3 regions of the Arthrobacter sp. FX8 genome follow, and region 1 is predicted to be linked to each of the others. Evidence: riboswitches for the same ligand, from Rfam matches in the RefSeq annotation. Region 1 holds a riboswitch; each other region holds the start of a gene.

Region 1 (10,068 bases):
TCGAACTTCGTATTCCCGAACCTGCTGGTCTCGATCAACAAGGTCAGCAGCAGGAAGGTGGGCACGAGGGCCAACACGGCCAGGAAAGGAAGGCGCGTTCCGCCCTCCCTTGGCAGCAGGGCCGAGGACGCCTGCAGGGCGACGAAGGGCAGCGCGAACAGGGAGACGCGGATGAGCATTTCCCCGCCGTATGACTGCATCGGGAACAGCAGGAGCGGGGTGACTGCAAGCAGGACCACCCGGATGTCAAGCCGCTTCCTACGCCAGTCCCGTACCGCCCCTGCCGCCGCGAGGACCCACAGCACGAGGGTCAGGACCATTCGGACTTTCACTACGAGCGAATGGCCCGGGGTCCCGGTGACGCGGTCAACGACATTAGCCGCAACCGCACCCTGGAATCCTGCGTCCTCAAGGGGCGGGTGTCCAATGAGATAGGCACTTGCCGGGTAAACCAGCCAGAGTACAAGCACCACAGCAGTGATCAGCGGCAGGCGGCTTGACCAGAGACGCCCACTGAGGCTGAGGGCGGCCATGGCAATGAGCATCATGAAGGGCGTCAGCTGGTGGCTTGCACAGATCACAGCGACAAGCAGGAGGGCCACCACGAAAGCGCTCACCCGGTGCTGCGGCCTTTGCTCCCAGGGGGACCGGCCCCGCCACCAAACCGCCAGGTCGGCGGGCCGGAAGCCACGGAAAGTGCCGGGGTTCGCGGCCAATGGTCCGACGAGCAGGGCGATCAGGATGAGGTACAGGAAGAAAGCGAAGGCCTGCGGGGACAGATAGTCCTGGTCCTGCCAGTTCCCCAGGCAAAAAAGCCAGAGCACCAGCCAACGCCGTCGCGGATCAGCGGTCAAGGTCCGGGTAAGCACTGCCAGGGCCATGAGCCACAGCCCAACGTCGAACACAGGAGCCCACAGGGCTATGCTCACCGGTTGGAGGCCGGATGCCTTGATGACCGTGGCCAGGAGGGCAAAGAAACCCGGCCAGTTGAAGTACGCGTCAATGTCAGGATCTATGACCTGCGTGCTTGATAGTGCGTCGGCAATGCCCAAATGCCTGAACGCTACTTCGCCCCGCGGTATGTCGGTCACAAACGCTGCGGTCCCAAACAGCTCCACAACCAGCACTGCGAGGAGCCACACCATCACTGCGCGGCCCGCCGGGCCCGGGCGTCCCCCGCAGCGCCGCGATGAAGGTGAGATTGATCAGCACGAGCCCCATCCAGTACGGATAGGGCAGGACGGCAACGAGCCCGAGGTCGCTGTTGACGGGCAGGTCCACGGTGGAGGCCGCCCCTGCGGCGAGCACCAGCGATACGGCACCTGCCAGTGCGAAGACCACATCGCGGGGCCGCAGGCGCCCACCGTTGCGTCCGGGGGCATCGAGCACGGCGGTCATGGTGTCTCCTGCCTGGGGCGCCAGGGCATGGCGGGGATCCTGGGCCCGGCTGCCCCGAAGCCGGGCGAAGGCACTACCGGCGGCGGAGCGCGGCATCTTGGTCCTCACGCTGCCCGGGTACCGGGAGGACGCGCTCCCGCGCCGCATGCGCCACCATGCCGAAGAATGCAGGATATTGATGTCGCTGTGTAGTGGCAGGGATCTGGACCCCCGCAGGAGTCCGGCCCGGCAGTAAGCCTGGCTGTGACGTGGCACCCGGTGACAGGAGAGGAATGGACAACTGGCTCACCAACCTTGCTTCGTGGCTGGGATGTAGATTCAGCCAACCGGAGATGGCCCCAAAAATGGGACACGTCAGGGCTAATACGGTGGTTGTCCGGTTTACCTGCCCAGAGATCAAGCAGCCCCGACTTCGCCGTAGCTTGGAGCATAACGGCCTGCACATGCGGGCAGCACCAGTACCGGGTACCTAATTTCGCGCCAGGGATACCTACACACGCCCGCAGGGCAGCCCGGTCCGTCAGTCCAACTTCCAGGGTGGGCAGTCCAGGAAAGGCTTAGCAGGGATCCTGGGTGTCCAGCCGCGCCAGCAGGTCCGGCCACGACGCCGCGAATCCGGGGTGCAGCTCCAGTGCGTCCACCTCGGCTGTGGGAATCCAGAGCAGTGCGATGCTTTCGGGATCGCTGATGACGGGCTCGAAGGATTCCCGCACCAGCACCACCACGGTGGTGTAGGACCAGTAGCCGTGGTCCAGCACGGAGGTGAACAGCACTTCCACGCTCTCCGGCGGGACGGCAGCTTCCTCGTAGGCTTCGCGGAGGGCACCGTCGACCGGTTCCTCGCCCTGGTGCAGTGCCCCGCCGGGCAGGCCCCAAGTTCCACCGTTGTGGCTCCAGACGGCGCGGTGCTGCAGCAGCACACCTTTGCCGGGGTCGTAGGCCAGGACGCCGGCCGCGCCGAACCTGCCCCAGTACCGGCCGCGTTCCCCCTCCACCCATGCGTCGCCCGGGTCGCGCGGGCCGGTGCGCGGCGGCGCAGTGGAGGACGTGCTGGCGGACGGAAAGAGATCCATCGCTCCAGTCTGACAGGTGAAGCACCCGCAGGTGAAGCACAGGCGGGCCAGGCGGTGGGGCGGGTCGGGGGCGGGCGGAATCCCGCCGGCCCCGTCAGGTCTTGTTTCCGTGGTCGACGGCGAAATCACCGCCGGGATACATGACGGTTTCATGCCCGTCGTCAAAGCGGACCACATATGGTGGGCTGCCGCCCTCGCCACGGACTTCAAGAATCACCCCATGCCGGTCCGAGGACCCCACGGTCCTGCCGTGCACGACAATACGGTCGCCTTGGGCTGCCTCCATGGCAATCACCTCCCAGCCCCCAGATTACGACTCGTGGCCGCGTGGGAACAGGGCACCATGGCAGGATTCCGGTATGCCGTTGAACCTCATCCTGCTCGCCGATACCCACATACCCAAACGCGCCAGGGACCTGCCGGAACAGGTGTGGTCCGCCGTCGAAAATGCCGATGCCGTATTCCACGCGGGCGACTGGGTGGAGGCAGCCCTGCTGGACGAATTCGAACGCCGGAGCAACCGGCTGCTGGGTGTTTTTGGCAATAACGATGGGCCCGAATTGCGCCGGCGCCTGCCCGAAACGGCAACTGCCAACCTGGACGGAGTCCGCTTTGCGGTGGTCCATGAGACGGGGCCGGCCAAGGGCCGCGAAGTGCGGTGCGATGCGCTCTTTCCCGACGCCGATGTCCTGGTGTTCGGCCACAGCCACATCCCGTGGGACACGGTGTCGCCGAACGGCCTGCGGCTGCTGAACCCCGGGTCGCCTACGGACCGCCGCCGCCAGCCGGCGTGCACGTTCATGGAGGCCACGGTCGACGGCGGTCAGTTGGCCGAGGTCCGGCTGGTCACGGTCCAGCGCGACTGACCCGCCATGCCGCTTGGCATGAGGCCGCCTCTCTGCCTAGGCTAGGAACCGTAAGCATGCTTAGCTTTTTGCTTTCCTGTAACGGCGCAAATCGCGGGCTGCTTCAGTACCCGGGGCGACGAACCAGCCCGTGTCCGCACGACCAGGAGGACCACCATGACTGACCAGTACACCTTCCGCAATCCCGTGACGGCCTACGAAAAAATCTCCCCGCCCAGGCAGCACCAGCCCGAGCCGGGGCTGGATGCAGAACTCGAACCCAAGGCCGACCTGGGCGAGGAGACCTACCGCGGCACCGGCCGGCTGGAAGGCCGCCGGGCCATCGTCACCGGCGCGGACTCCGGCATCGGGGCCGCGACGGCGATCGCCTTTGCAAGGGAAGGCGCCGACGTCGTGCTGTCCTACCTGCCGCAGGAAGAAGCGGACGCCTCGCGCATCGCCGGGATCATTGAAGCGGCCGGCCGCAAGGCCGTCAAGGTGCCCGCTGACCTCAAGGATTCGGCGGCATGCCGCGACCTGGTGGAAACGGCGGTGGCGGTCCTGGGCGGGGTGGATATCCTGGTCAACAATGCCGGGAAACAGGTGGCCCAAGAGGACCTGCAGGACATTTCCGACGAGCAGTTCGACTACACCCTGAAGACCAATGTCTATGCGATGTTCTGGGTGACCAAGGCCGCCGTGCCGCATATGCCTGCGGGTTCGACCATCATCAACACCACGTCCATCCAGGCCTACAACCCGTCCCCCACCCTGGTGGACTATGCCACCACCAAGGCGGGCATCAACAACTTCACCAAGGGCCTGGCCCAGCAGCTCGCGCCCAAGGGCATCCGGGTGAACGCTGTGGCCCCCGGCCCCATCTGGACGCCCCTGCAGGTCAGCAGCGGCCAGCCCAAGGAGCAGCTGCCGGAGTTCGGCCAGTCCACGCCCCTGGGCCGCGCCGGCCAGCCCGCCGAACTGGCCCCCGCCTACGTCTTCCTGGCGTCGCCGGAGTCCAGCTACGTCGTGGGCGAAACGCTGAACGTCAACGGCGGCAGCCCCACGCCCTAGCAGCCAGCCGCGCTCCGGCTGCCCCGGTCCGTGTGGTCAGCCGGCTGCGTCCTGCGCCGCCAGGAGCTCGTCGGTGGCAGGGTCCGGCTCGCCGTTGAAGAACTGGGCCAGGACAGTCTTGAACACTGTTTCTCCGGGTGCTGCCCGGAGGAACAGTGTCATGGAGGATCGGAGTTTCCTGGCGTCGATGCCACCGAAGATGTCCTCGGCCGGCTGGTCGGCATGGTTGGCCAGGACCGTGGCACACTCGAGAAGCCGCGGGCCCAGGACTTCGTGGTCCAGGTAGGCCCGGGCTTCAGCCAGTGAAGAGATGGCGTATTTACGTGACATGGCGCTCTGCCCCAGCCCGGCAATTTGCGGGAAGATGAACCACATCCAGTGCCCGGACTTCCGGCCGACCTGCAGCTCCCCCAACGCCTGGTCATAGGTTCCGCCGGTGTTTTGGGCGGCAACAAATCGCCCAAGATCAAACGGCTCATTCATGTGGATCTCCTTCATTCGTCCGCTTTTAGAAAGTCAGTTCCTTCATGAGGGCAGCGGCCGCCGCCTGAAGATGGGCGTCCGGGTCCCCGCTCCACCGTTCCACCACACCGCGGGCCCGCTGCCGTTCACGCTCCCCCAGCCCTGCCAGCAGCGGCATCAGGACATCGGAGAGCAGGGGCGCGGTCAGATCCGCTGTGTGGGCGGAGCGGAGGAAGCCTTCCAGCCGGGTCAGGTCCGAATGCTGCAGGAGCCGCACCCGTGACTGCAGCAGCACCACGGCGGCAAGGCGGCGCTCGAAAACCGGGCGGGAGCCGGGCCCCGGCTGTCCCCAGAGGGCAGAGGCCAGCATCACGGTTGCGTCGTGGTCCAGGTCCTTGAATTTGCGCAGGGCGTCGCGCACGGTTCCACGGACGGCGCCCACGGAGGAACCATACGAGGCCAGCACACCGCCCAGGCGGTGCGCGACGTCGTCCGCGCGGTACCAGGCGCCCTCATTCTGGAGGGTACGGTCAACAAATTCCGCCGCAGCGGACACCACGTCCGCTGTGCCGGTCACCGCGCGCGCCCCGCGGAGGCGTGGTGGATGCAGAACGGGGTCCAGGGCCGGGCTTCCAGCCTGCCCTCGGCGATGGGTTCCCCGCACACCGCACAGATGCCATAGGTCCCCGCGGCCAGCCGGGCCAGGGCAGCTTCAATCTGGTCCAGCCCCGCCGAGCTTTGTTTCAGCAGCGCCGATGCCTGTGACAGCTCGAAGGCGATCGTGGCGCCCTCCGGATCGTGTTCGTCGTCGACGTTGGAGTCCTGGCGGGCCGAATTCGCAGCGTCGATGTCCGCCCGCAGCGCCGGCAGCAGCGCCATCCGCCGCGTCCGCTCCTCTTCGAGCAGTGCACGGAACCGTTCGAAATCTGGCATGGGGAAAGCCTAGCGCGTCAGTCAGTACCAGTTCAGGGATACGGAATGGTTCCATGCCCCGCAGGGCGACCCGTAGCGGTCACGGATGTAGCCCAGGCCCCATTCGATCTGCGTCCGGTAGCTGGTCAGCCAGTCGCTCCCGGCGCTGGCATACTTGCCGGGCGGCAGTGCCTGGGCAATTCCGTAGGCCCCGGACCACGCGTTGGTGGCGGTGGTCAGCCAGTTGGATTCCTTGGTCCACAACTGGGCCAGGCACAGGAACTGGTCCTGGCCCCAGCCGAAAGCGGCAAGGCGTCCGGACGCGTAGCTTTTCGCCCCTGCCGGATCGTTGACCGCTCCGCCGGGAATGGAAGGCACGACGACGGCGGGCGGGCTGGGCAGGGCCGGCTCGGCTGGCGGCGCCTCCGGAACGGAAGGGACAGGGTTGGCCGGCGGAGGGTTGGCCGGGACAGGAGTGGCAGGGGCTGGATTCACCGGGACAGGATTGCCGCCCACGGCGGCTGGGGCGGCTGGTGCGGGCGGCCCGGGCTGCTGGGCGGCCGCCGCGGCGGCCCTGGCGGCCGCTTCGGCCTGGCGGCGGGCCTGCTCCTCCGCTGCGGCGCGCTTGGCCGCCTGGGCCGCCTCGTAGGCAGCCAGCGCAGCCTGGCCTTGGCGGTACTCCCCTCAAGCGCCGCCGTCGTCCCTTTCAGGGCGGCAAGCTGGGCCGTTAGCTCGCCGCCGTGCCGCTGCTCCTCGGCCACCTGCCGTGCCAGTGCGTCCCTGGCGGAACTGGCTGCCCCGGCTTTTGCCTTTGCCTCCCCGGACAGGCGCTCCCGTTCGCTCCTGGCAACCTTTTCCTGTTCCACCAGGGCAGCGGATACCTTTCCGGCCGCCGCCGCCTTGACCACCAACGCGGCCGTCTTGTCCCCCACGAGCTTGACGAGGTTGAGGCCCTGGACGCTGTTGGTCCCCAGGGCGTCCAGCGCCACGAAGAACCCGGCGTTGGTCCCGCCTGTCTTGTACGACTGCACGGCCAGGGCCCCGAGGTCCTTCCGGTACCGGGCCACTTCGTCGTTTGCGCGGGCGGCCCGTGCGGACAGGGTTTCCAGGCGTGATGTGGCCGACTGGAGCTCTGCATCCGCGGCAGCGTATTCGGCGGCCGACCGTACGGCTGCGTCCCCGGCTGCCTCCGACTGCGCCTGCAGGCCGGTCAAGAGCGCGTCGATGGTGGCAATTTCTGCAGCTTTTGCCGCTTCGGACGACTGCGCCTGCTGCACATCCGACCAGGAGGGATATCCGCCGGGCGGCGGCTCCTCCGCTGCGGCCGGCAGCACGGTGGCGGCGGCCAGGGCGATGGCCAGCACGCCACCGAGGAGCGGGATCCCTCGGCTGGTCACGAACAGGGGCATAGTCCCGAAGCTTACCGTCCGGCGCGGCCCCCGAGGGCGCGTCCGTGGCCACATTGTTACCGTTTCCAGCGATAAAGACCCTGCCTGCATTGGTCGAGGTCACCGCCCGAAATGCGAAGTACATCAAGACGTTTGCGCAATTGAGAGGGGAGCCTCGTATGTTATCCAAATGTGACAATCGGGGGCAGCGCGGGTTATGGTCGTTTGGTGTCCCTCTCAGACGGGACATTCCCGTCAGCATGCCGAGCCCTGCCGCTGATCATGGGATTCAACCGCTTTCCGTTTGGCAGGGACGGGGGAACCAAGTTTCTACGGCCACATGTGGCCTTGGGGTTAAGTCGTTAGCGCCTCCGCCCGCGGAGCCAGCTACCGGCCGGGTATCTCCAGCCCGAACCCGACAGCTCACCCCGCAGGCATGGGAGAGGCGATCAACTGTGTCAAAAATTTCCACCACTGCCCGTCACCGCGCGACTCCGGCCCGCTCCATTGTGCTCGAGGGCCTCGCCGTAACCGCCAAGTCCCAGGCCCGTTCGCTGGGCCGTCCGGCGCTTGCCGTTGCTGCAGCGTCCGGTATTGCCTTTGGCGTCGGAGCCCCGGCCCATGCAGGTGTCACCGGCCCGGACACCACTGAGAACACCAGCGTCCAGGCATACTCCGCACCTGCCCCGGCAGCAGCACCCGCCGCAGCAGCAGGAACCGTCCACACGGTGGTGTCCGGCGACACCATCGGGGCCATCGCGGCCGCCCATGGCGTCAGCCTCAACGACGTCCTGGCCGCCAACGGACTGGGACTGTCCTCCATCATCTACCCCGGTGACCAGATCCAGATCCCCGGCGCTGGCCACACCGCAGCCCCGGCGCCGGCAGCAGCTCCCGTCCAGACGGCAGCCGCAACCGCACCGGCAAACACCGGCATGAACATGTCCTACGCCTCAGCCGCCCCGGCGGCGTCCACCGGCACCGGGACCGGCGCTGCCATCCTGGCATCCGCTTACAGCCAGGTCGGCGTGAACCAGGACTGCACCGCAATGGTTGAGAAGGCCCTGCGCTCCGTCGGCAAGTCCGTCGGCGACCTGGCCCCGACGCAGTTCTTCCAGTACGGAACCGTCGTCGGCGCTCCCGCCCCCGGCGACCTGATCATCACCTCCGGCCACGTGGGCGTGTACGCCGGCAACGGCCAGGTTGTGAGCGGCGGCGTCAACGGCTACAGCACCGAGGTCCACTCCATCAGCTGGCTCGGCGGCTACTCCGCAGTCCGCGTAGCCTAGCCTTCGCAACGCTTTGGCAGCAGCAGGCTGGTATTAAACAGAAAAGCTGTTCTTAGACAGGAGGGCGGCAGCCGGGTATTCCCGGCTGCCGCCCTCCTGTCATTTCCGCACCGTACCGCTGAGGCAGTCACGTCCCGCAGAAGGTCATGTAGGTGCCGAAATCCTCAGGGGCACCTTCGGCGTAGCGTTCCAGGCCCGGCCGCTCGGCGAAGGGGCTGCCGACGGCCTCGAGCAACTGCTGCAGGGGAGCCAGGTTTCCGTCAGTGGCGGCGGACAGCGCCTCTTCCACGAGGTGGTTCCGCGGAACATAGGCAGGGTTCACGCTGTCCATCAGTTCCGCGTCGGGCCCCAGGGCCTGCCACCGCTCCGCCCAGGCGTCGAACGCTGCAAGGTCCCGGACCATGCCGCGCACGGGACGGAGGTCCCCCCGCGCGGCCTTGCCCAGGTTCCGGAAGAACAAGGTGTAGTCCACTGGCCCGTCCTTCAGGATGGCAATGGCACCGTCCACCAGGGCGGAGGCGGCGTCGCTGTCGGCATCTCCCGACAGGCCCAGCTTGGCCTTCATGCCGCCGGACCACGCCTGGCTGTACTGTCCGCGGAATCCGCCAAGTACCTCCACCGCGGGGGCAACCGCCTTTTCCTGGTCCCCGTCGATCAGCGGCAGCATTGCCTCCGCCAGCCGTGCAAGGTTCCATTCGGCCAGCACCGGCTGGTTGGCGTAGGCGTAGCGTCCGCTGACGTCGATGGAACTGTAGACAGCGGCCGGATTGAACGCATCCATGAACGCGCACGGGCCGTAGTCGATGGTTTCCCCTGAGATGGTCATATTGTCCGTATTCATGACCCCGTGCACGAACCCCACCAGCATCCACCGGGCCACCAGGTCCGCCTGGGCGGAGACCACCGAGGCGAACAACTCCAGGTAGGGGTTTGGGGCGCCGGCAGCGTGCGGGTAATGCCTGCCGATGGCGAAATCCGCCAGCCGCTTCAGGAGCTCGAAGTTTTCCGTGGCCCGCGCGTACTGTAAGCTGCCGACGCGCAGGTGGCTGCCGGCAACGCGCGCCAGGACCGCACCCGGCAGCACGCCGTCACGCCTGACCTGCCGGCCAGTTGCCACGACCGCGAGCGAGCGGGTGGTGGGAATGTGCAGGGCGTGCATGGCTTCACTGACCACGTACTCACGGAGCATGGGCCCGACGACGGCACGTCCGTCCCCGGCGCGGGCAAACGGCGTGCGCCCCGAGCCTTTGAGATGGAGGTCCAGGAGGCGGCCGCCTTTGTCCGTGACCTCACCAAGCAGCAGGGCGCGTCCGTCGCCAAGCAGCGGAGAGTAGCCGCCGAACTGGTGGCCCGCGTAGGCCTGCGCCACCGGGGTGGCGCCCGCCGGAACGTGGTTGCCCACCAGGAGCCGCACCCCTTCGGGACTGCGAAGGTACCCTGGGTCCAGGCCCAGGTCGCGTGCGAGCCTGTCGTTCAGGACCAGGAGCTCGGGGCTGGGGGCTTCCTCGGCCTGCCAGGGAACGGCGAGTTCCGACAGTTCCCGGGCGAAACGGCCGTCAAAAGTGACCGTGGATTCAGCTGCTGCCGTCATGGCTTAACCCTATCGCCGTAGTTCCGCCCGCTGCTTCCC
Region 2 (10,068 bases), 1.7 Mb from region 1:
GGTGGACTCCGCTGGCCTGGCCAACCTGGACAAGCCTGCCCTTGCCTTTGCCGAAGGCCTCCGCAGCCCCGGCCTTGACTCCTTTGTCACCGGTTTCACCAACATCGGCGGCGGCATCGGGATGCCTATCCTGGCCAGCATCCTCACCGCGTGGTTGACCTTCCTGAGCCGGAACTGGCGTCCGCTGGTCCTGATCGGCGGTGCAGCGGCAGCGTCCGTCACCGCCACCACGTTCGGCAAGAAGCTGGTGGGCCGTACCCGGCCCGACCATGCGGACGCCGTCCCCCCTTACGAGGATTCGCCATCCTTCCCCAGCGGACACACCCTGAACACCACCGTGGTGATCAGTCTGGTGATCTACCTCATCTGCCTTCAGTTCCACACCATGCGGGTCCGGGTTACCGCCATCACCGCCGGCTCGATCTTCATCATCGCCATGGGCCTGAGCCGGGTCTTCCTGGGCCACCACTGGCTCACGGACGTTATGGCCGGCTGGATCCTGGGCCTGGCCTGGGTGGCAATCGTTATCCTGGCCCACCGGCTGTTCCACCTGGTCCGAAGGCGCGAGCACGCAGGGGCAGCGCCGTCGTTCGACCGTCCCATCGTCCGGGACGTGGTGGCCGACGAACTGCACGACGGCGAACACTCCGGACGCGGTAAGGGCAGCGCCGAGTGATAGTTTTGGGGGATGCGCACTCTCGTTGTTGACCACCCCCTGGTCGCCCACAAGCTCACTGTCCTGAGGGACAAGAACACGCCGTCGCCGGTCTTCCGCCAGCTGACGGAAGAGCTGGTGACCCTGCTGGCCTACGAAGCCACTCGGGAGGTCCGCACCGAGCCCGTCACCATCGAGACGCCCGTCAGCACCACCGTCGGCACCGCCTTCACCAAGCCCACCCCGCTGGTGGTTCCCATCCTGCGCGCCGGCCTGGGAATGCTGGAAGGCATGACCAAGCTGGTTCCCACCGCTGAAGTGGGTTTCCTGGGCATGGCCCGGGACGAGGAGACACTGGACATCATCACCTACGCGGAGCGCCTGCCGGAGGACCTCACCGGCCGCCAGGTTTTCGTCCTGGACCCCATGCTGGCCACGGGCGGAACCCTGCGCGAAGCCATCAAGTTCCTGTTCAAGCGCGGCGCTTCCGACGTCACCTGCATCTGCCTGCTGGCCGCCCCCGAGGGCCTGGCGCGGCTGGAGGAGGAACTGTCAGGGGCCAACGTGCACATCGTCCTGGCCTCCATCGACGAGAAGCTCAACGAGAAGTCCTACATTGTCCCCGGGCTGGGCGACGCCGGCGACCGCCTCTACGGCATCGCCGGGTAGCACTTCGGCCCTGTTTGAACGGGCTCTTTCCCAACGGGTGTCCCGCCGCTAGCCTGTGCGGATGGACTGGAAACTCGAGCTTGTCTTTGTCCCCGTATCCGACGTTGACCGTGCCAAGGACTTCTACGTCAACAAAGTGGGCTTTAACGCCGACTACGACGAGCGGCCGTCGGACTCCATCCGCTTTGTGCAGTTGACGCCGCCGGGCTCGGCCTGCTCCATCTGCATCGGCGAAGGACTCGTTGACGCCCCGCCCGGCACGGGCTCCAACCTGCAGATGGTGGTCGACGACATCAATGCGGCGCATGACCAGCTCAAGTGCAACGGCGTGGATGTCAGCGATGTGGATGTCCAGGACTGGGGCCACTTTGTGTACTTCGCCGATCCGGACGGAAACAAGTGGGCTGTCCAGTACATCCCGTGGCGGAACGCCGGGCAGGGCGCTGGCGGGAACACCGGACAGGACGCCGGACCGGGCGCTGGTTAACCAAAGCGGCGGGCCGCATCATGATGATGCAGCCCGCCGCTTTGGTGCAGTTCCCCCGGCATCGCTGCCGCCGGGGGAGGAGTGCCTAGTACCAGTTGTGGGCCAGGTGGAAGTTCAGGGCACCACAGGGCGACTGGTAGCTCTTCTTGATGTAGTCCAGGCCCCAGTTGATCTGCGTGCGGTAGTTGGTGAGGTAGTCCGCGCCGGCGCTTGCCATCTTCTCAGCGGGCAGGGACTGGACGATGCCGTATGCCCCGCTGCTGGAATTGGTGGCCGTGGTGGTCCAGTCGGACTCCTTGGTCCACAGCGTCTGCAGGCACTGCATCTGGTCCGGTCCCCAGCCAAACGCCCCCAGCTGGCTGGCGGCGTACGCCTGGGCGCCTGCAGGATCGTTAACCGCGACGGCGCGAGCCGGCTCAGGTGCGGGGGCGGGCTCAGGCGCCGGGGCAGGCGCTGCGGGTGCTGCCGGTGCCGCTGCGGGGGCCGGTTCCGCTGCCTGCGGTGCCACGCTGATGGCAGCGGGCGCGGGGCTTGCTGCCGGGTTGGAGCGGATCTCGCTCTTCTCGATGCTCATTTGAGCGTCGGACGCCGACGTGGAAGGGTTGGACGCGGTGGATGACACCGGAGTCATGCTGCTGGTGGTCTGTCCTGCCGCGCCTACCCCCACCAGCACCGCGCACGATGCTGCAAGGACGGCGGCGCGCTGGCCCAGGGTGGTCTTCTTGGCCTGCTGCGCGGCCCTGTGTTTAGCCTTGGCCTGCAGCAGGCGTGCTTCTGCCGTGTTTTTGGACATGATTGATCGCCTCTCACACCTGCGGAGTTAGCTGTCGGGTTCGGATGAGGGCATCCGGCCATACGGAAAGATCACGTACTGGCTTAACCCCAAGGGCATTCAATGCCCGGGACGGTGGGTCCCCCGCCTCTGCCGTAGCTCAATCGGAATCCGGGGAAGCGGCAGAGCTTGGCGTCGACCCGGGATATGCGGCCCGAACGGGGGCCGCACCCAATCGACGCTACAGGAAGTGCACGCGAAAGTCACATTTAGGTAACGGAAGTCACGATCCTCAGCGCGTTGATTTGCCGGATTCCCCGTTCGTTACCTCGGTCCCACTGGGGTATGGCCGCTCCATTTCATGAGCGCAGCGCGCAGACCGTTACAGTTTCCGTTACCCAGCCAACAGGTAGACGGTGGTGCCGCCAATGCTCTGCGCCGTGAAGTTGTTCGCCACCCACTGGGCGATCTGGGCGGCAGCGTCCGAACCGGTACTGGCCCGCATGGTTCCGCTTGTGATGAAGTAGTGGATCTTTCCCTGGGACACCAGATCCTGGAACTCCGCCAGGGTAGGGGCGGGATCTGTGCCGTTGAACCCACCCACCGCCATGACCGGCAGTTCCGTTGCCAACTGGTAACCGGCAGCGTTGTTCGAACCCACCACTGCCGCTGCCCAGGTGTAGCCCGAGGCGCCATTCCTGAGTGCTGCCACGAGTTCCGCGGACGGCGTGGGGGCGCCCAAGAGGCCTCCCAAGGCCCCGCCTCCGCGACCACCGGCAGCAGCGGTTCCGCCGGGAAGTGTTCCTCCGGGCGCGCCCTGCTGGCGGGCCGTGTTTCCCTGGGTTGCTGGCTGCCTGGTGCTGCCTGTCCCGGTCCCGCCAAGGCCGGTCCGGCCAGGGCCCGTCCCGCCAGGGCCGAAGCCCGACGACGGCCCGGCGCTGACGATCGCCCCGCTGTGCGTTGTCGACGCCGTGGAAAGGGAGTACGCCAGCGGCCCGGTGAGCGACGCCGCAATGGCGAGCGCCGCCGTCGTCCGCTGCACGGCACGCCAGTGCAGGAACCTGCCGAACGCCACGCCCGCTGCGGCCGCCAAGCCTCCGGAAAGGACCAGCCAACGCAGCCACGCGCCGTAGGCGGAGGTGGTGCCCAGCAGCTGGAAGGCCATCAGGGCGGCCGCGGCCACCGCTGCGGCCAGCAGGAGTGCGGCGGGTGGCTGCTGCCGGTGCTGCCACAGGAGGACCGTGCCCAGCCCCGCAAGCCCGGCGATCCCCGGCGCCAGCGCCACGGCGTAGTAAGGGTGGATGATGCCGGCCATGAAGCTGAAGACCAGGCCCGTCACCAGCACCCACGAGCCCCAGATGATGACGGCGGCGCGGACCGCATCCGTCCGCGGGGCCCGCCGGCCCAACCACAGCAGGCCCGCCGCAAGGATCAGGGCGGACGGCAGCAGCCACGCGATCTGGCCGCCGAACTCGCTGTTGAACATCCGGAGCAGCCCGGGATCTCCCCAGCCGTTGCCGCCGCCCACACTGCCGGTCTCGTCGCCCGTCAGCCGGCCCAGCCCGTTGTAACCCAGCGTGAGCTCCAGGATGGAGTTGGTTTGCGATCCGCCGATGTAGGGACGCAGGCCGGCCGGTGTCAGCTCCACCGCCAGGAGCCACCACCCGGCGGAGGCCACCATGGCCGCTCCCGCCGCGGCCAGCCGGAGCAGGCGCCGCGGGAGCCTGTGCGGGCCTGCCAGCGCGTAGGCGATGGCGAATCCCGGAACCACCAGCAGGACCTGCAGCTGCTTGGCCAGGAAGCCGAAGCCCAGGAACACTCCGGCCAGCAGGAGCCAGCGCAACCGGTCCTCCTGGACTGCACGGAGGACCGCGTAGGCGGCTGCCGTCATGAGCAGCACCAGCAGGGCGTCCGGGTTGTTGAAGCGGAACATCAGCGTGGCAACGGGGGTGAGGGCCAGGACGGCTGCGGCGATCAGTCCTGCGCGGTGCGCCAGCCGTGGATCGGCCGTGGCAGGCGCCGCGGCCCGCCGTACGGCCAGGTAGAGCAGCCAGGCGGTGCCGACGCCCATCAGCGCCTGGGGGACCAGGATGCTCCAGGAACTGAGGCCGAAGATCCGGACGGACAACCCCATGACCCACAACGACGCCGGCGGCTTGTCCACCGTGATGGCGTTGGCGGCGTCGGAGGAGCCGAAAAACCAGGCCGCCCAGTCCTGCGATCCGGCCTGGGCCGCGCCGGAATAGAACGCGTTGGCCCAGCCGGATGCTCCAAGGTTCCACAAGTACAGCACGGCGGCCCCGGCCAGCACCGCTGCCAGTTCCAGCCGCCGCCGGAGCGCCCGCGGGTCCGGCCGGTAGCAGGCCGGGACAGGATGATGCGCGGCGGCAGGAGCGCCGGCAGGGTGTCCGGTGTGGACCGACGCAGTGTGGACGGACGCTGGGTAGTGGCTGGCCATGGAGTCCTTGGTGAGTTGGTACACGGTGGAGTTGCCTACGGTCTGGGCCTGGAAGTTGGCCTGGACCCAGGCGGCCACCTCTGAATTGCCGCGGCCACCCATGCCGCCGCCTCCCATGCCACCGCCTTGGATGAAGTAGCCGATCTCGCCCTTGGCCACCATGTCCTGGAACTGGGCGAGCGTGGGGTAGGGGTCCCCGCCGTTCCAACCGCCCAGGGCAATGACGTTGGTGTTCGTGGCGAGTTCCAGGCTGGCTGCCTGGCTGGCGCCGGAGACGATCGCGGACCACTTCGTGGTGGTGGCCTTCAGGAGTGCCGCCACCGCCGCATCTGCGGATCCTTCGCCCGGGCCCCCGGCGCCGCCGGCGCCCCGGTACCGCCGGGGCCGGCTGCGCCGTCGAGGCCGCCGAAGGGATCGAGTCCACCCGCGCCGTTGGCAGCGTCAGTGGCGGCCTCCCTGCCGTCAGCCCGTGCGCCGCCGAATCCAGCGGCACGGTTGCCGAAGCCACCCGCGGACGAACCCGCCGGGCCCGACGTCGGAATGGAACCGGAGTGGGCGGAAGCAGCGGTGGCGAGGGTCCACCCCGCTGTCCCAAGACCGCCGGCCAGGAGGGATACGACGACGACGGCGGCCGCACCGGCCCGGCGGAACCGTCCGGAGGCGCCCAGTTTCGAGGTGCCCGGTTTTGAGGTGCCCAGTGCGTCGAGGCGGAGGAGGATTGCGGCGGCGGCGAGGACGCCGAGCACGATGATGGCGACCCGCAGCCAGGGGAGCCACGACGTGTCGCGGCCCAGCAGGACTGCCGACCACACAGAGGTGCCGAGGACGGTCACGGCGAGGACGATCCGGGCCGGCCAGTAGCTGCGGCCACGCCAGAGCTCCACTGCGCCTATGCCCACCAGCGCTGCGATCGCCGGCGCCAGTGCCACGGAGTAGTAGGGGTGGACAATGCCGCTCATGAAGCTGAAGACACCTCCGGTGACCACGAGCCAGCCGCCCCACAGGATCAGGGCCGCGCGGCCCGGGGAGGTGCGTACTTCCCGGCGCGTGAACCAGAGGCCTGCCACCAGCAGGACCAGGGCGGCGGGCAGAAGCCACGAGACCTCACCGCCAAAGCTGGTCCCGAACATCCGCAGCAGCCCGGCCGCCCCGCCGAATCCGGCGTTGCCGCCGCCGAAGCCGCCTCCGGGACCGCCGGCAGCAGCACCCCCGGCCCCGCCGGGCATGCCCTCGCCGGAACCGGTGAGACGGGCCAGTCCGTTGTAGCCGAACGTCAGTTCAAGGAAGCTGTTGGTGCTGGACCCTGCCATGTACGGCCGCTCGGAGGCCGGTGTCAGCTGGAACAGGGCGATGTAGCTGCCGGCAACCACGACGATTCCGCCCAGCGCGCCAAGCAGGTGCACCAGCCGGCGCCTCACCGGCGTGGGTGCGGCCCACAGATAGGCCAGTCCCAGCGCGGGAACAATCAGGAAGCCCTGCAGCATCTTGGTCAGGAATGCCAGGCCAACCACGGCGCCGGCGGCCACCAGCCACTTCCAACCCGCCCTCTCAATGGCGCGGGTGGTGAAGTAGGCAGCAAGCACCAGGCACAGGGTGAGCATGGCGTCCGGGTTGTTGAACTTGAACATGAGCGCAGCCACCGGCGTCAGCGCCAGGGCAGCGCCGGCCAGCAGGCCTGCGGCAGGTCCCGAGACGCGTTTGACGGCCAAGTAGAGGAACCCGACGGCGGCCACCCCCATGAGTGCTTCCGGCACCAGCATGCTCAGTGGTGAAAAACCGAAGATGCGCCCTGCGAGGGCGGGGATCCAGAGTGCTGCCGGCGGCTTGTCCACCGTGATGGCGTTGCCTGCGTCCAGCGAGCCGAAAAGGAACGCCGTCCAGTCCTTGGTGCCGGCCTGGATGGCGGCTGCATAGAAGGAGTTTCCGTAGCCGGTTGCTGCCAGGTTCCACAGATACAGGACCGCCGTGGCTGCCAGGAGCCCCACGGCGGAAGGCCTCACCCAGCGGGGCTGCGCACCGAAGGCGTAGCGGGTCCAGCGGGGTGCGGTATCGGCCGCCCCGGGGGAGGAGGCAGCGTGGCCGGATGGCGACGGCTGCCGGCCGGCGGGTGAGCCGGCGTCCGCCGGCGAAATGGTGGAGGTCATGATGCTGCCGTTTCTGTCGAAGTGGGGGCGTCTTTGGTGGTCCGGTTGCCGTGGTTGCCGCGGAACACCCAGAGCCGGAACAGCAGGAACCGGACCGCCGTGGCTGCCAGGTTCGCCGCCACAACGGTGAGGACTTCCACCCACCGGTCAGGCGTCGTCGTCCGGTGTACAAAGGCGAGTGCTCCGGAGGTGAGCAGCAGGCCGATGCCGAACACGATCAGCCCTTCGAAGTGGTGCCGGACCGGGTTGCCGCCCTGGATGCCGAACGTGAAGCGCCTGTTGGCGCCAGTGTTGGCCACGGCGGTGATCAGCAGTGCAAGGAAGTTGGCCAACTGCGGGTCCATGAATCCCCGGCAGAACACGAAGATCAGGAGGTACGCCAGGGTTGAGGCGGCGCCAATCGCGGCGAACCGGACCAGCTGGCCGAAAAGGCTGCTGCCGCGTGTCTGCTCACCGGACCGCGAGGACGCCGGGATCGGACCCCGTGCCAGGGCTGCGCGCAGTTCCGGGACCGGGATGCGACCGTAGACCAAGTCGCGGGTGAGCCGGGCCATTCCCCTCACGTCGGCCAGTGCTGTGCGTACCACGTCCACGCTGGAATCGGGATCGTCGATCCAGTCAACGGGGACCTCATGGACACGCAGGCCGCAGCGTTCGGCGAGGACCAAAAGCTCGGTGTCGAAGAACCAGGAGTTGTCCACGGTGTAGGGCAGGATCTGCTGGGCGACGTCGGCGCGGATGGCTTTGAACCCGCACTGCGCGTCGCTGAACCGCGCGCCCATGAACGAGTGCAGCATCATGTTGTAGCTGCGTGAGATGAACTCCCGCTTGGGCCCGCGGACGACGCGGGAGTTGCGGGTCAGCCGGGTGCCGATGGCGAGGTCCGAATGCCCGGAAATCAGGGGCGCCAGCAGCGGCGGCAGGGCGGCGAGGTCGGTGGAAAGGTCCACGTCCATGTAGGCCAGCACCGGTGACGGGGAGGCCAGCCACACTTTGCGCAGGGCGTTGCCGCGGCCCTTCTCATCCAGGTGGACCGCCACGAGCTCAGGGAACTCCCGGGCCAGCCGCTCGGCGATCTTCAGGGTTCCATCCGTGCTGGCGTTGTCCGCCACGGTGATCCGGAAGCTGTGTGGAAAGGTATCCAGCAGGTGCCCGTGGAGCCGGCGAAGGCATTCCTCAAGGTCACGTTCCTCGTTGAAAACGGGAATGGTCACGTCAAGGACGGGGACGGTGGTACGGGTGTCCACGGGTGCGCGCCGCGCGGCATGTCCGCGGGAAGGAAGGCCCGCCGGGGCCACCGCGGCGTCCGGCAGGGTTCCTGAAGTGGAGTCGGTGAGCGTCATGGATCAACAGTGGCGCCGCCGGATTTGAGGGCTTTAGGCGCAACCTGTGATGTGCCTGTGTAACTGGCGCTGTGCAACCGGCGCTGTGCAACTGGCGCAGTGCAGTTGGCGCAGTGCAGTTGGCGCGGGCTTGGCCTTCAGTGGCCACCGCCCTGTGCGTGTGTGGCGGTCAGGCGGCGGCGGGTCCGGGCACGGGAAGGCGGACCGCAAACTCGGTCCTGCCTGGCCGGGACACCAGTTCCACCGTGCCTCCGTGGGCCATGACGATGGATTCGACGATGGACAGGCCCAGGCCCGACGAGCCTTCTGAGCCTGAGCGGGCGGCGTCGGCCCGGGTGAAGCGCGAAAAGATGTTGCCCTGGAATTCGGCGGGGATGCCGGGCCCGTCGTCGGTAACCGTCACCACCACGCTCCCATCGGCCGAGCGCATCAACCCGGTGGTTACGGTGGTGCCGGCCGGTGTGTGCTTCCGGGCGTTGGACAGCAGGTTGGCCAGCACCTGGTGCAGCTGGGTGGCATCCCCGCGGACCGTGACGGGCTCGTCGGGCAGCGTCAGCTGCCACGTGTGGTCCGGGGCCATGACCTTTTCATCGCTGACGGTTTCCACCACCAGCTGGGTAAGGTCCACATCGGTGGTTTCGGTTGCCTTGCCCTCATCAAGCCTGGCCAGCAGGAGCAGGTCCTCCACCAGCGCGGTCATGCGCTCGGACTGGCTTTGGACGCGGCCCAGTGACTTCCGGCCGTCCTCGGTAAAGGTCTCGGTCATGCGCATCAGCTCGGTGTACCCGCGGATGGCGGTCAGGGGCGTCCTGAGCTCATGGGAAGCGTCCGCAACGAACTGGCGCACCTTCATCTCGCTGCGCTGCCGGGCTTCCAGGGCGCTGGAGACGTTGTCCAGCATCAGGTTCAGGGCATGGCCCACGCTGCCCACCTCGGTGGTGGGATGCGCTGCGGACGGCGGTACGCGCACGGCAAGCGCCACCTCGCCGGCGTCGAGGGGCAGTTTGGAGACCTTGGTGGCGACGTCGGACAGCTGTTCCAGCGGACGCATGGTCCGGCGGATCAAGGCAGTGCCCGCAAGCCCGATCACGACCAGGCCGCCCAGTGACACCAGCACCATCGTGAGCACCAGCGAGGCCTCGGTGCTTTGTTTCGTTGCCAGCGGCAGGCCGGTGATCACCACGTCGCCGTAAGGGGTGGCCGTGGCCATCAGCCGGTAATCGCCGTTGGACAGCTTGCGGTCCACGGGAAGGCCATTGCGGGGCAACGCCTGCAGGGTGGCCACATCGGCGGAAGTCAGCGCCGTGCGGGTGGCATCGGAAGACAGGAAGCCCGCCTCCCGGCTGACCTGGCCGCCCACCACCCGTGCGTTGAGCGTCCCCACACTCTGGCCCCGGGCATCGAGGGGGTCCGGTCGGCCGGACGGGTTGCCCTCCGGCGGCCGTCCGCGGGAGGCCAGCATCAGCTGCGAGTCCAGCTGGTTGGTCAGGACCACATCCATGGAGGCGTAGCTGACCACGCCGATGGCGCTGGAGATGGC
Region 3 (10,068 bases), 1.5 Mb from region 1:
GAACCCGGCGATGAAAGTGGTGAGCGGAGCGGCTGGCCGGACCACAGCATGGGCGGCGACGCCCGCAAGCGCCAGCACCGCGTTGACGTCCACCTGGACGTCCTCAAGCTTGTACGCTTGGAGAAGTGCCCTGCACCACTCTTCCAGTGTTTCGTCCTGGCTCTTCACGAATTGCCTCCCACGTTTGCTCCGCCCGTCTGCCGGTCCTGGCGTTCGCTCTGGTTCCCGGCGGCAATCCCCAGCGCGGCAGCGTCATCCCAGGTATCCACATCGGAGGTGGACCCGGCAGGGACTGTGACAAGCTGCACGTCCAGATTAGCAAGGAGCGACCTGACAGAGCCGTTGACCAGCGCCCCGCGGGCAGCGAGGTCCCTGCACGCCTTTGTTAACTCAGGCGTGCGGTAAAAACCCACCAGTGGCTGTGGGCGGTTGCCTTCGGCAGCCATGACATTTGCCGGGTCCGCCGCCGTGGACATCTGCAAAGCTTCCTGAAGCGCTGCCACCGCTTGGGATGCCAGCGGCATGTCGCAGGCCAGTACCAGGAGGTAGGGCGCATCCTCGCCGATGTCCGCCAGCGCATCCAGCCCGGCCGCTATGGCTGCCGCCGGGCCCGCGAAGTGCGGCTGCTCCCTGCAGCTCAGCAGGTTGGGAGGCCAGATTGGCAGGGAAGCCATCTCGCCCACAACTGCCACATGCCGGGCCCCCGCGGCGGCAGCGACAGCGCGTTCGAGGAGGGATTGGCCTTGGAAGACGAGCGACTGCTTGGGTACGCCGCCCAGCCGCGATGACCTCCCCCGGCCAGGATCACGGCATCAAAAGCAAGCCCGTTCACTTCCACTCCCCCAGCCTAGCGACCGGCAGCGTAGGGGCCGCACTGCGGGTCAGAACGTCCGGCGCACCGGAGCATCACGGCAACTCAGGCAGCGCGGGGTGTCAGGCAGCGCGTTCCGGAAGCAGGAAGGGGTCCCAGGCCGGCGTGGGCTTCTCCAGTTCCTTGATCTGCCAGATGGTTCCGTGCGGCGGTTCGGGCACGAACCGCAGGGTCCATCCCATCTCGGCTGGAGTGTGGTCGCCCTTGACGTTGTTGCAGCGCAGGCAGGCGGCCACCAGGTTCTCCCACGAATCGGCACCGCCCCGGGACTTGGGGTGAACATGGTCAATGGTGTGCGCCGCTTTCCCGCAGTAGGCGCATTTATGCCCGTCGCGCCGGAGTACGCCCCTGCGGCTGACGGCCGTGGAGTGGTTGTACCGGGGCCGGATGTAGCGGTTGAGGAGGATCACGGACGGGCGGCCCAGAATGTCAGTAGGGCCCACCACGGGGTCGTCACCTTCGGCAACCACACTTGCCTTGCCCGTGAGCACAAGCACCAGCGCCCGGCGGAAAGTAATAACCGCCAGCGGTTCATATCCAGCATTCAGAACGAGAGTGCGCATGCACTTACCTCTTCACGGCCGCACCCGTCAGGGGCACGAGGGCCGGCTGCCCTCGGCATGTCCGGGCTATGGATCGACATCACAAGAGTAAACAAAGAAGTGCAGAATCGGGTAATCGCCACTCTGGAGCAGGACAACGGCTGGACACCGCGGGAGGGTCGGCCGCGGGCGGCGCGGGCCGATTAAGCGCGAAGGACCCCCGCCGGGATGGCGGGGGTCCTTGGGGGCATTGCCAGGCCTGCGGCCGTTCAGGCCTGCCTTGGGATGCTTAGTTGACGCGGATGAACACGGGGCCGGAACCCACGTTTGCGCTGAAGACCACAGTCTGGTTTCCGTTGTAGCCGCCGTGGACTGCCATGCCGTTTCCGGCGTAGACAGCAATGTGGGCCATGCCCGCGCCGCCGTCAGCGTAGTAGATCAGGTCGCCCGGCTGCGCTTCGGCTGCACTCACGGTGCGGCCCAGGGACAGGTAGCCGGCGGGCCAGTCATGGAAGTGGATGCCGACGGCGGCCAGGGAGTTGGTGACCAGCATGGTGCAGTCCTGCATAACGCCGAGCTGGGCGTAGGCGGCCGAGAGGATTGCAGCGCCCTTGCCGCTGGCGGAAGCCTGGGCAGCGGAAGCGGCCGGAGCAGCAGCGGTGGCAACCTTGGCGGTGACCTTGGGAGCCGCAACGGGCTCGGCGGCAGGAGCAGCTTCCTGCACCTCGACCTGGGGCTCAGGCTCGGCGACGGGAGCCGGCGTGGTGGTGACAGCGGGCTTCTCGTAGCTGATGGCGATGGTGGAAGCCGCGGAAATCGGGGCGTCGATTGCGGATTCAACTTCCAGTGCGGACGCCGGAGCGGAATCACGCTTGACGTTGGCGTCGGCAGCGTTGGCCGCGATGCCGCTGGTCAGGACCAGGCCGGAAGCGGCAGCGATAACCGCAGCCTGGCGGCCCATGCCGCTTGCGTTGTCGCTGACGGCCTTTGCAATAACAGCGATCGAGTTGGTTTTGGTGACCTCGGCGCGATGCCGTGCGGTGGCACGAGTCGTCATCAGTTCTCTCTTTCGTTTTTCCCTCAAACCGCTTGTAGGCAGGCGAAGGTTGTTGGACGCGCCGGCATCTTGGGGGTACGTCGGCGCGTCCCGAACGGGGATGTGGTTTCTAGCGAAAAAGCCTTGGGCAAAGAAATAGCCCTTGGAGCGTTAAGCCCAAGAACTAGTTGCCGTAGTGGTAGTACGAGGAGGTGCCAGTGGCTGCAGGCGAGTGGAGCAGCGTGCCCTGGGAGGGGTTGAGTGCGCTGATCATCATGCCGTTGCCGACGTAGATGCCGACGTGCGCGCCACCGTTCTGGACAACCAGGTCACCCGGCTGCGGGGTGGAGGTGGGAGTCATGATGCTCCACGCATTGGTGCGGGGGATGCTGATTCCGGCCTGGGCGTAAACCCACTGCACGAACCCGGAGCAGTCCCAGCCGGTGACCGGGCTGGTGCCGCCCCACACGTAGGAGTGGCCGATGCCGGTGTAGGCGATGGCAGCGATGCCCGAGGTTGCCGCAGCGGATACGGTCTCCGCCGTCTTGGCGGCCGGAGACGCCTCCTGGCCTGCAGTGGTGGCGCGGTTCGCCGAGGCCGTGGACTGGGTACGCACCGCTTCCACCTTCGGAGCAGCGGTGGTCTTGACGACCGGACGCTCGAAGGACACCGTGGCCGTGGGTGCGGCCGTGACAGCGAGGGCTGCCTGGGACGAGCCGGACTCGGTGGAGGCAGAGACACCGGCCGTGGTGTCAGCTGCCGTGGCGGGCAGGCCCATGCTCAGGATGAGGCCGGAAGCCGCTGCCACAACGGCAGCCTGGCGGCCTACGGTCCCGGCATTTGCACTGACGGCCTTGGACATGGCGTCCAGGGGGTTGGTGCGAACCGTTTGCGCACGGTGGCGCGCAGAATGATGGCGTGAAGACACGAAGGTAGCCTCTCCCAATGCCTGCGAGGTGAGCTGTCGGATTCGGATGGGAGTCACCCGGCCACGCTGCTTCCTGGGAAGCTTGTGACTTAACCCCAAGGCCTTCTGAACATGAAGGCCAAAATTGGTTCCCCCGCCCCTGCCAGACGATGAAATGCGAACGGACCTTGAGCGGTGGCAGAGTTAGGCAATCCACTCAAGAGCGTCAACTTCGGAAAAGTTGACGCGAATTAGACGGTACAGCAGTTTTGCTTCAATGTCACATTCAGGTCACGGCGCGTCGCGGACATGTGAGAGCGGGCAACCATTTGGTTACAGCCAGCCCATGGGATCGACAACTTCGCCATTGACCTGCACCTCGAAGTGGAGGTGGCAGCCGGTGGATGCGCCCGTGGTACCGCTCAGTGCCACCACGTCCCCGCGGGAGACGGTCTGGCCCACCTTGACGTTGAAGGACGAGAGATGGTTGTAGGTGGTCTCCAGCCCGTTGCCGTGGTCAATGACCACGCGGTTTCCGCCACCGAACTGGTGCCAGCCGGCAAAGGTCACGGTACCTGTCGCGGCGGCCAGGACCGAAGTCCCGCACTGCGCCACGAAGTCCTGGCCCCGGTGGAAGTCTCCGGAGCCTCCGGTGATCGGACTGACCCGGTAGCCGAAGGGGGAAGCGGTGGTGAGGGAGGCGAGGGGTGCAGCCAGGGTGCCGGCCGAAGCGGCACGCGTGACAGAGCCGGCGGACTGGGCGCTCAGGAGTTGCTTCAGCTTCCCGTCCGGGTCGGCCTGGGTCACCACGGCCGACCGGCTGAAGTCGATCTGTGCTCCGACATCGGCCGAGATCTGGGGCTGGGGGCTGACGGCGGACGCGGCCATGGGGGCACTGCCGGCGGCATCCGTGGCCATGACGGGACTCGTGGCGGGCACCGTGACCGTCAGCACCAGGCCTGTGGCGGCAAGGGCAATGCCGGCTTTTTGGCCAATACCGCTGGCGGCGGCAAACTCCGTCATCTGCCGGAAGGGACCCCGGCGGCGGCGCGCGTCACGATGCAGGTCGCGGGGGCGCTCCGCTGCGACAACTTCGGCAACCCGGGGTGCCGAAGGGGGCCGGCCGCGCGGCGGCGGCCCCGGGAGGTCTGCATGGTCAAGAAGGGTTCCTCTCTGGAAGAAGCCTGCGGAGTTAGCTGTCGGATTCGGGTCAGAGAGATCAAAGACCCGGTCCGCCTTAGGCAAGCTTCTGCACAGGGGGTATTCCCGGAAGAATCCTTCACTGGAGAGGGCTTGCTGCTGACGGACTTCACCCCAAGGCAGTCCCCCGCTGCCGCTTGTGGTTCCCCCGCCTCTGCCAGTAACGACTCGTGCACCTGACCCGCTGGCAGAGCTCGGCTCCGGATCAGGTAACGCTTATGTATCAACGCTTGGTTCCACTATAGGGGCTTAAGACCCTAGGTAACAATTCCGTTACCTTTGCGTGGTTGCCCCTCTGCGGGGTATGGGCGCCCCGATCAGGGCTGGCTGATGGCCACAAAGACGTGGGCGGCAACCTCGGGCGGCAGCTCCAATGCGCCTTCGATTCCAGGGACCCGCACGGAGATGTATTCGCCCACGCGTTCCAGCGCCACGGCGGCACCCGGCCGGATACCGCCCTCGTCCAGCTGCGCCAGCAGTTCCGGTTCCACCTGGATCGGCTCCGCCAGGCGGCTGATGGTCACTCCGGAGGCGGGCCCGTAATTCTTCATCGCTTCCACCAGGCTGATGGCGCCGTCGGCAAAGCCGGGCCCCGCCTGGCCGCCCAGCGCCGCAAGGCCAGGGATGGGGTTGCCGTACGGCGACTCGGTGGGGTGGTCCAGCATCTCGTAGATGCGGCGCTCAACGCGCTCGCTCATGACATGTTCCCAGCGGCAGGCTTCGTCGTGGACGTAGGCCCAGTCCAGGCCAATGACGTCTGCCAGCAGGCGTTCGGCCAGCCGGTGCTTCCGCATGACCTCCGTGGCGCGCTTGCGGCCCGTGTCCGTGAGTTCCAGGTGCCGGTCGCCGGATACGACCACCAGCCCGTCCCGCTCCATGCGGCCGATGGTCTGGGAAACGGTGGGACCGGAGTGGCGCAGACGCTCGGCGATACGGGCCCGAAGGGCAACGATGTTTTCTTCCTCAAGCTCCAGAATGGTCCTGAGGTACATCTCCGTAGTGTCGATCAGATCCGTCATCCAGCTCAGCTCCTCGAGCGCAGTACCTTGCGTTGTCCCACCGTATCGCCTCTTCGCGCAAAGTAGTCCGGGGAAAGCTTAGCCTATTTTGACTTTGTCCGAATAGCCGCGCCCCGAGGGGCTGCGCGGGGACGGCACGTCTCACTGTCCGGACTATGACGGGCCTGGCTCCCGCCCCCGGCGGCGGTTCAGGCAGAATGGGAATGGCCCGCAGCGCAGCCACCGGCGCTGCCGGCCACCGACCGCCCGCCCTTCCGGACCAAACTTTTGTCCCCGCCGAATTGGAGCACCTGTGAGCGACACCAGCATCACGATCCCCGCCGACCTCCTGCCCCAGGACGGGCGGTTCGGAGCCGGCCCGTCAAAGGTCCGGCAGGAGCAGATCGACGCGCTGGCAGCAGCTTCCAAGACGATCCTTGGCACATCGCACCGGCAGGCCCCGGTCAAGAACCTGGTCGGAGCGGTCCGTGAAGGGCTGAGCCAGTTCTTCCGCGCCCCGGAAGGCTACGAGGTGGTCCTCGGCGTCGGCGGCTCCACGGCTTTCTGGGACATCGCGAGCTTCGGCCTCGTGGAGAAGAAGGCCCAGCACCTGTCCTTCGGTGAGTTCGGGTCCAAGTTCGCCGCCGCCACCAACAAGGCGCCCTTCCTGGAAGCCTCCTCCATCATCAAGTCCGAGCCCGGCACCCGGCCCGCAGCCAAGGCCGAGGCCGGCGTGGACGTCTACGCCTGGCCGCAGAACGAGACCTCCACCGGCGTCGCCGCCCCCGTCAAGCGGGTAGCCGGAGCCGACGAGGGATCACTGGTCCTCGTGGACGCCACATCGGCGGCCGGCGGACTGGACGTGGACGTTGCCGAGAGCGATGTCTACTACTTCGCCCCGCAGAAGAACTTTGCCTCCGACGGCGGCCTCTGGCTTGGCCTGTTCTCCCCCGCAGCGCTGGAACGCGCCGCGCGCATCACGGCCAGCGGCCGCTGGATCCCGGATTTCCTGGACCTGCAGACCGCGATCGATAACTCCCGCCTGAACCAGACCTACAACACCCCGTCGCTGTCCACGCTGGTGACGCTGAATGCCCAGGTCCAGTGGCTGAACTCCAACGGCGGCCTGGACTTCGCGGCTGCACGGACGGCCGATTCAGCCGGCCGCATCTACAGCTGGGCGGAAGCGTCCGGCTTCGCCACCCCGTTCGTGGCCAAGCCCGAGGAACGCTCCAACGTGATCGCCACGATCGACTTCGACGAATCGATTGATGCCGCCACCGTGGCCAAGGTCCTGCGCGCCAACGGCATCGTGGACACCGAGCCTTACCGGAAGCTGGGCCGCAACCAGCTGCGCATCGCCACCTTCGTGGCCATCGAGCCCAGCGACGTCTCCGCCCTGCTGGCCAGCATCGACTACGTGGTGGGCGAGCTGCGCAAGTAACCACAGTTAAGCACGACGGCGCCGCCCGGGTTTCCCCGGACGGCGCCGTTTGTTTGTGGTCAGGAAGTCCTTGTTTCGGCGTCAGGCTCCGCGCCGTCGTCGGCCGGCCCTTCATCCCCGGGTTCCCGCTCCGCTGCCCGAAGCCCATCCGGGTTCCCCTGCCCGGGCTCCTGCTGTTCCGGTTCCTGCTGTTCCGGCTCCTGCTGCTCCGGTTCCTGCTGCTCCGGCTCCTGCTGCTGTTCGTCCTCGGGACGGACGCGTTCGGCCCACGGCACCCACTCCGGGGCCAGGACGGAGTCCCCGGACGGCAGCAGGCCCAACTCGTTGACCGTGACCACCTTGGAGCGCGAGTTACGGGTCAGTACCGCATACCACTGCCAGCCCACGTAGCCGGGCAGCCGGGATTCGAACAGGTGCGTGACCAGCCGGTCGCCCTCGCTCTTGGCTGCCAGGTGCGGCCCGATGGTGCCGGCCGGGGTGATGCCCTCCACTGCAGCCCGGGCGGTGTCCACCGCCGCGGCCAGGAAAGCATCGGGCTTGCCCGTGCGCCACACGGGCACGCCTGCCTTGCGCTTGGGCTGGGTCTTGGCAGCCTGCTCCTGCACTGGCGTGCCCGGCTGATCAGGTTGGGGGTCCATGGGCAGCCTAAACGTCCAGCTCGTCGGCAACCTTACGCAGGGCGGCAGCAATGGCCTTGCCCTTGTTGCCGTCCGGGTACTTGCCCTTGGACAAGGTTCCGGACAGGTTGTCCAGGACGGTCACCAAGTCCTGAACCAGCGGGGCGAGGTCCTTCGCGCTGGGGCGCTTGGCCTTGGCGATGGACGGGGTCTTGTCCAGCACCCGCAAGCCCAGGGCCTGGGCGCCCTTGCGGCCGTCCGCAACCCCGAACTCAACCCGGGTGCCCGCTTTCAGTTCCGTCACGCCCTCGGGCAGCGACGACTTGGGCAGGAAGACCTCCTGGCCGTCTTCGCCCGCGAGGAACCCAAAGCCCTTGTCCTTGTCATACCACTTGACCTTGCCGGTAGGCACGTAATCAACCTTCTTCGTTCTGCTGTCATGAGACACGGCCGGCTGCCACCGCGTCCGCATTGTTGTGCGGGTTCAAGGTATGGCCAGCGCAAACCGTGTTGGTCTGTATCCTTCAAGGTTATCCTGCCGCGTGCCCTAATCACGCTTCCGGCCGCACCGTTCCGCCCCGGGCGCAAGCTCCCGGTGCTTTCACTTGCGGCGCTGCTGCCGCTGTAGCGTTACGTCCATGACTCCCTTGCGTTACCGGCGGCCGCTGATGGTCCTCGCCGCTGTTATAGCCGTGCTGTCCCTCATTGCTGTGGGAACTGTGATGGCGCTTGCCTTCGCCGACACGGTCGCCCCCGCCTGGGTCACATACTCGGCCCTTTACGGCCTGCCGGCGGCCTTCATCCTGATGCTCCTGGTGGTCCTGGACGGCGTTGCCGCCCGGCGGCGGGCGGGGAAGCGGGAGCCGCGGTAACGTTGGACTGATGTCCCTCATTCGAGCGCTCGGCAAGGACCTGGAGGCGCGCAGCGACGACTCGTTGCGCGCGTTGTTCGCCGCGCGGCCGGACCTCATTTCCCCCTCTGTTCCGGACTTCGCCGCGCTGGCGGCGCGTGCCAGTTCACGGGTCAGCGTCCAGCGTGCGCTGGAGCGCCTCACCCGGCCACAGATGCAGGTGCTTGAGACCCTCCATCTGTGCACCAACACGGACACCGGGCACAGCGCCTCGGCGGAGGGCCTGCACCAGTTGATCCGGGGTTCATCCCTGGCCGTCATCGAACAGATCATGGACACCCTGCAGGAACTCGCTTTGGCGCATCCTGCGGTCCCCCGCATGGCGCCCACGCCCAGGCTGCCGGGCACCACTACTACCTCCCTGTCGGCTCCCTCAAGGATGTGGTGGGAATCTATCCCGCCGGGCTGGGCCGCAGCTACACGGAGCTGGTCCGCCTGCAGCCGGCCTTCGCCCAGCGGGTGGTCCAGCTGGTCTCCGAACTGCACCGCGGCGGATTCGCGATCCACGATGCCAGCACGCCCATGGAGGCGGCGCTGGCGCTCCAGCATTGGACCTCCTCCCCGAGGCACTGCGGGACATCCTCGCCAACGCCCCGGAACGGACGACGGCGTTGCTCGCCAGGTTCCGCAACTGGGCCATGGGTGCCGTCCCCCAGGCGCAACGGAAAGCGTCGGTCACCACGGAGGGTGCCGACGTCGGGCCCGTGGACTGGCTCCTTGCGCGCGGGCTGCTGGTTCCGCTGGATGCCGCCCACGTGGAGTTGCCGCACAGCGTGGGGCTGGCCCTGCGCGGCGGGGCGATCATCGACGACTTCACCCTGTCCCCGCCGGTCCCGGAGCTTGGCCGGACCACCGCGGCGCTGCGCAGGAATGCAGCGCTCAGCGCCATCTCTGAAACCCTGCGGCTGGTCTCCGAACTGCTGCATGCCGTCAGGGAGAACCCGCTGGCCACGCTGCGCAGCGGAGGCGTGGGGATACGCGAGATGCGCCGCCTGTCCGACCAGCTGCGCGTCGACCAGGGCGTGACGGGCCGGCTATTGGAGCTGTGCGGCCTGGCGGGCCTGATCCGCCTCGACGTCGACTCGTCCTCATGGGTGCAGCCGCCGCAGCTGGAATGGCTGGTGCTGCCGAGGCAGGAACAATGGCTGTGGCTGGTCAACGCCTGGCTGGCCAGCGAGCGCGTGCCGTCGATGGTGGGCCAGCCCATGAACACGGCAGCGGCAGCACCATCCCGGGGACCGTCAGGAGCCACCATCCCGGCGTTGTCCGCCGGTGCGCAGCGGCCTGACGCCCCGGTGGTCCGCAAGCGCATCCTGGAGATCCTGCACGAACTCACGCTCGAAGCTGCAGGACCGGACGGCACCGTGCCCGTGCTGGATGCCGCCGCGGTCCTGCAGCGTGCGGAATGGTCCCAGCCGCGGATGGCCCGGCGGTTCAGTTCCCTCATCCGGGGAGTCCTCGCCGAGGCGGAGATGCTGGGCCTGGTGGGCTCAGGTGCGCTGAGCCAACTCGGAAGCGCGTTCGCCGAAGACCAGCCCGATG

What was found. Region 1 has a riboswitch for cyclic di-AMP ahead of OUO20_RS07735 (C40 family peptidase). Riboswitches for the same ligand answer to the same signal wherever they lie in the genome.
Region 2: it holds a riboswitch for cyclic di-AMP, as region 1 does, so the genes downstream of both, OUO20_RS00120 (hypothetical protein) here and OUO20_RS07735 (C40 family peptidase) in region 1, are expected to answer to the same signal.
Region 3: it holds a riboswitch for cyclic di-AMP, as region 1 does, so the genes downstream of both, OUO20_RS00760 (M23 family metallopeptidase) here and OUO20_RS07735 (C40 family peptidase) in region 1, are expected to answer to the same signal.

What each region holds. Positions count from the first base shown of each region.
Region 1 covers NZ_CP113505.1:1,698,050-1,708,117, forward strand. Annotated here, with positions in the region: gene OUO20_RS07680 (glycosyltransferase) at 1-1,052, opposite strand, end outside; gene OUO20_RS07685 (hypothetical protein) at 1,006-1,398, opposite strand; gene OUO20_RS07690 (NUDIX domain-containing protein) at 1,956-2,471, opposite strand; gene OUO20_RS07695 (DUF1918 domain-containing protein) at 2,566-2,757, opposite strand; gene OUO20_RS07700 (metallophosphoesterase family protein) at 2,831-3,337, shown strand; gene OUO20_RS07705 (glucose 1-dehydrogenase) at 3,494-4,387, shown strand; gene OUO20_RS07710 (DUF1810 domain-containing protein) at 4,424-4,870, opposite strand; gene OUO20_RS07715 (DNA alkylation repair protein) at 4,896-5,426, opposite strand; gene OUO20_RS07720 (TraR/DksA family transcriptional regulator) at 5,423-5,782, opposite strand; gene OUO20_RS07725 (hypothetical protein) at 5,804-6,256, opposite strand; gene OUO20_RS07730 (hypothetical protein) at 6,253-7,158, opposite strand; cyclic di-AMP (ydaO/yuaA leader) riboswitch at 7,431-7,601, shown strand; gene OUO20_RS07735 (C40 family peptidase) at 7,605-8,438, shown strand; gene OUO20_RS07740 (protein adenylyltransferase SelO) at 8,566-10,029, opposite strand; gene OUO20_RS07745 (ribonuclease Z) at 10,013-10,068, opposite strand, start outside.
Region 2 covers NZ_CP113505.1:20,273-30,340, forward strand. Annotated here, with positions in the region: gene OUO20_RS00105 (phosphatase PAP2 family protein) at 1-676, shown strand, start outside; gene upp (uracil phosphoribosyltransferase) at 689-1,324, shown strand; gene OUO20_RS00115 (VOC family protein) at 1,386-1,811, shown strand; gene OUO20_RS00120 (hypothetical protein) at 1,897-2,604, opposite strand; cyclic di-AMP (ydaO/yuaA leader) riboswitch at 2,610-2,770, opposite strand; gene OUO20_RS00125 (glycosyltransferase family 39 protein) at 2,978-5,362, opposite strand; gene OUO20_RS00130 (ArnT family glycosyltransferase) at 5,347-7,185, opposite strand; gene OUO20_RS00135 (bifunctional glycosyltransferase family 2/GtrA family protein) at 7,182-8,528, opposite strand; gene OUO20_RS00140 (sensor histidine kinase) at 8,698-10,068, opposite strand, start outside.
Region 3 covers NZ_CP113505.1:169,872-179,939, reverse strand. Annotated here, with positions in the region: gene OUO20_RS00785 (DUF6457 domain-containing protein) at 1-168, opposite strand, end outside; gene mobA (molybdenum cofactor guanylyltransferase) at 165-779, opposite strand; gene OUO20_RS00775 (HNH endonuclease) at 934-1,434, opposite strand; gene OUO20_RS00770 (NlpC/P60 family protein) at 1,703-2,470, opposite strand; gene OUO20_RS00765 (C40 family peptidase) at 2,634-3,311, opposite strand; cyclic di-AMP (ydaO/yuaA leader) riboswitch at 3,382-3,561, opposite strand; partial or broken gene OUO20_RS00760 (M23 family metallopeptidase) at 3,690-4,510, opposite strand; cyclic di-AMP (ydaO/yuaA leader) riboswitch at 4,523-4,735, opposite strand; gene OUO20_RS00755 (metal-dependent transcriptional regulator) at 4,874-5,575, opposite strand; gene serC (phosphoserine transaminase) at 5,868-6,998, shown strand; gene OUO20_RS00745 (DUF3027 domain-containing protein) at 7,058-7,636, opposite strand; gene OUO20_RS00740 (cold-shock protein) at 7,644-8,027, opposite strand; gene OUO20_RS00735 (hypothetical protein) at 8,254-8,487, shown strand; partial or broken gene OUO20_RS00730 (helicase-associated domain-containing protein) at 8,498-10,068, shown strand, end outside.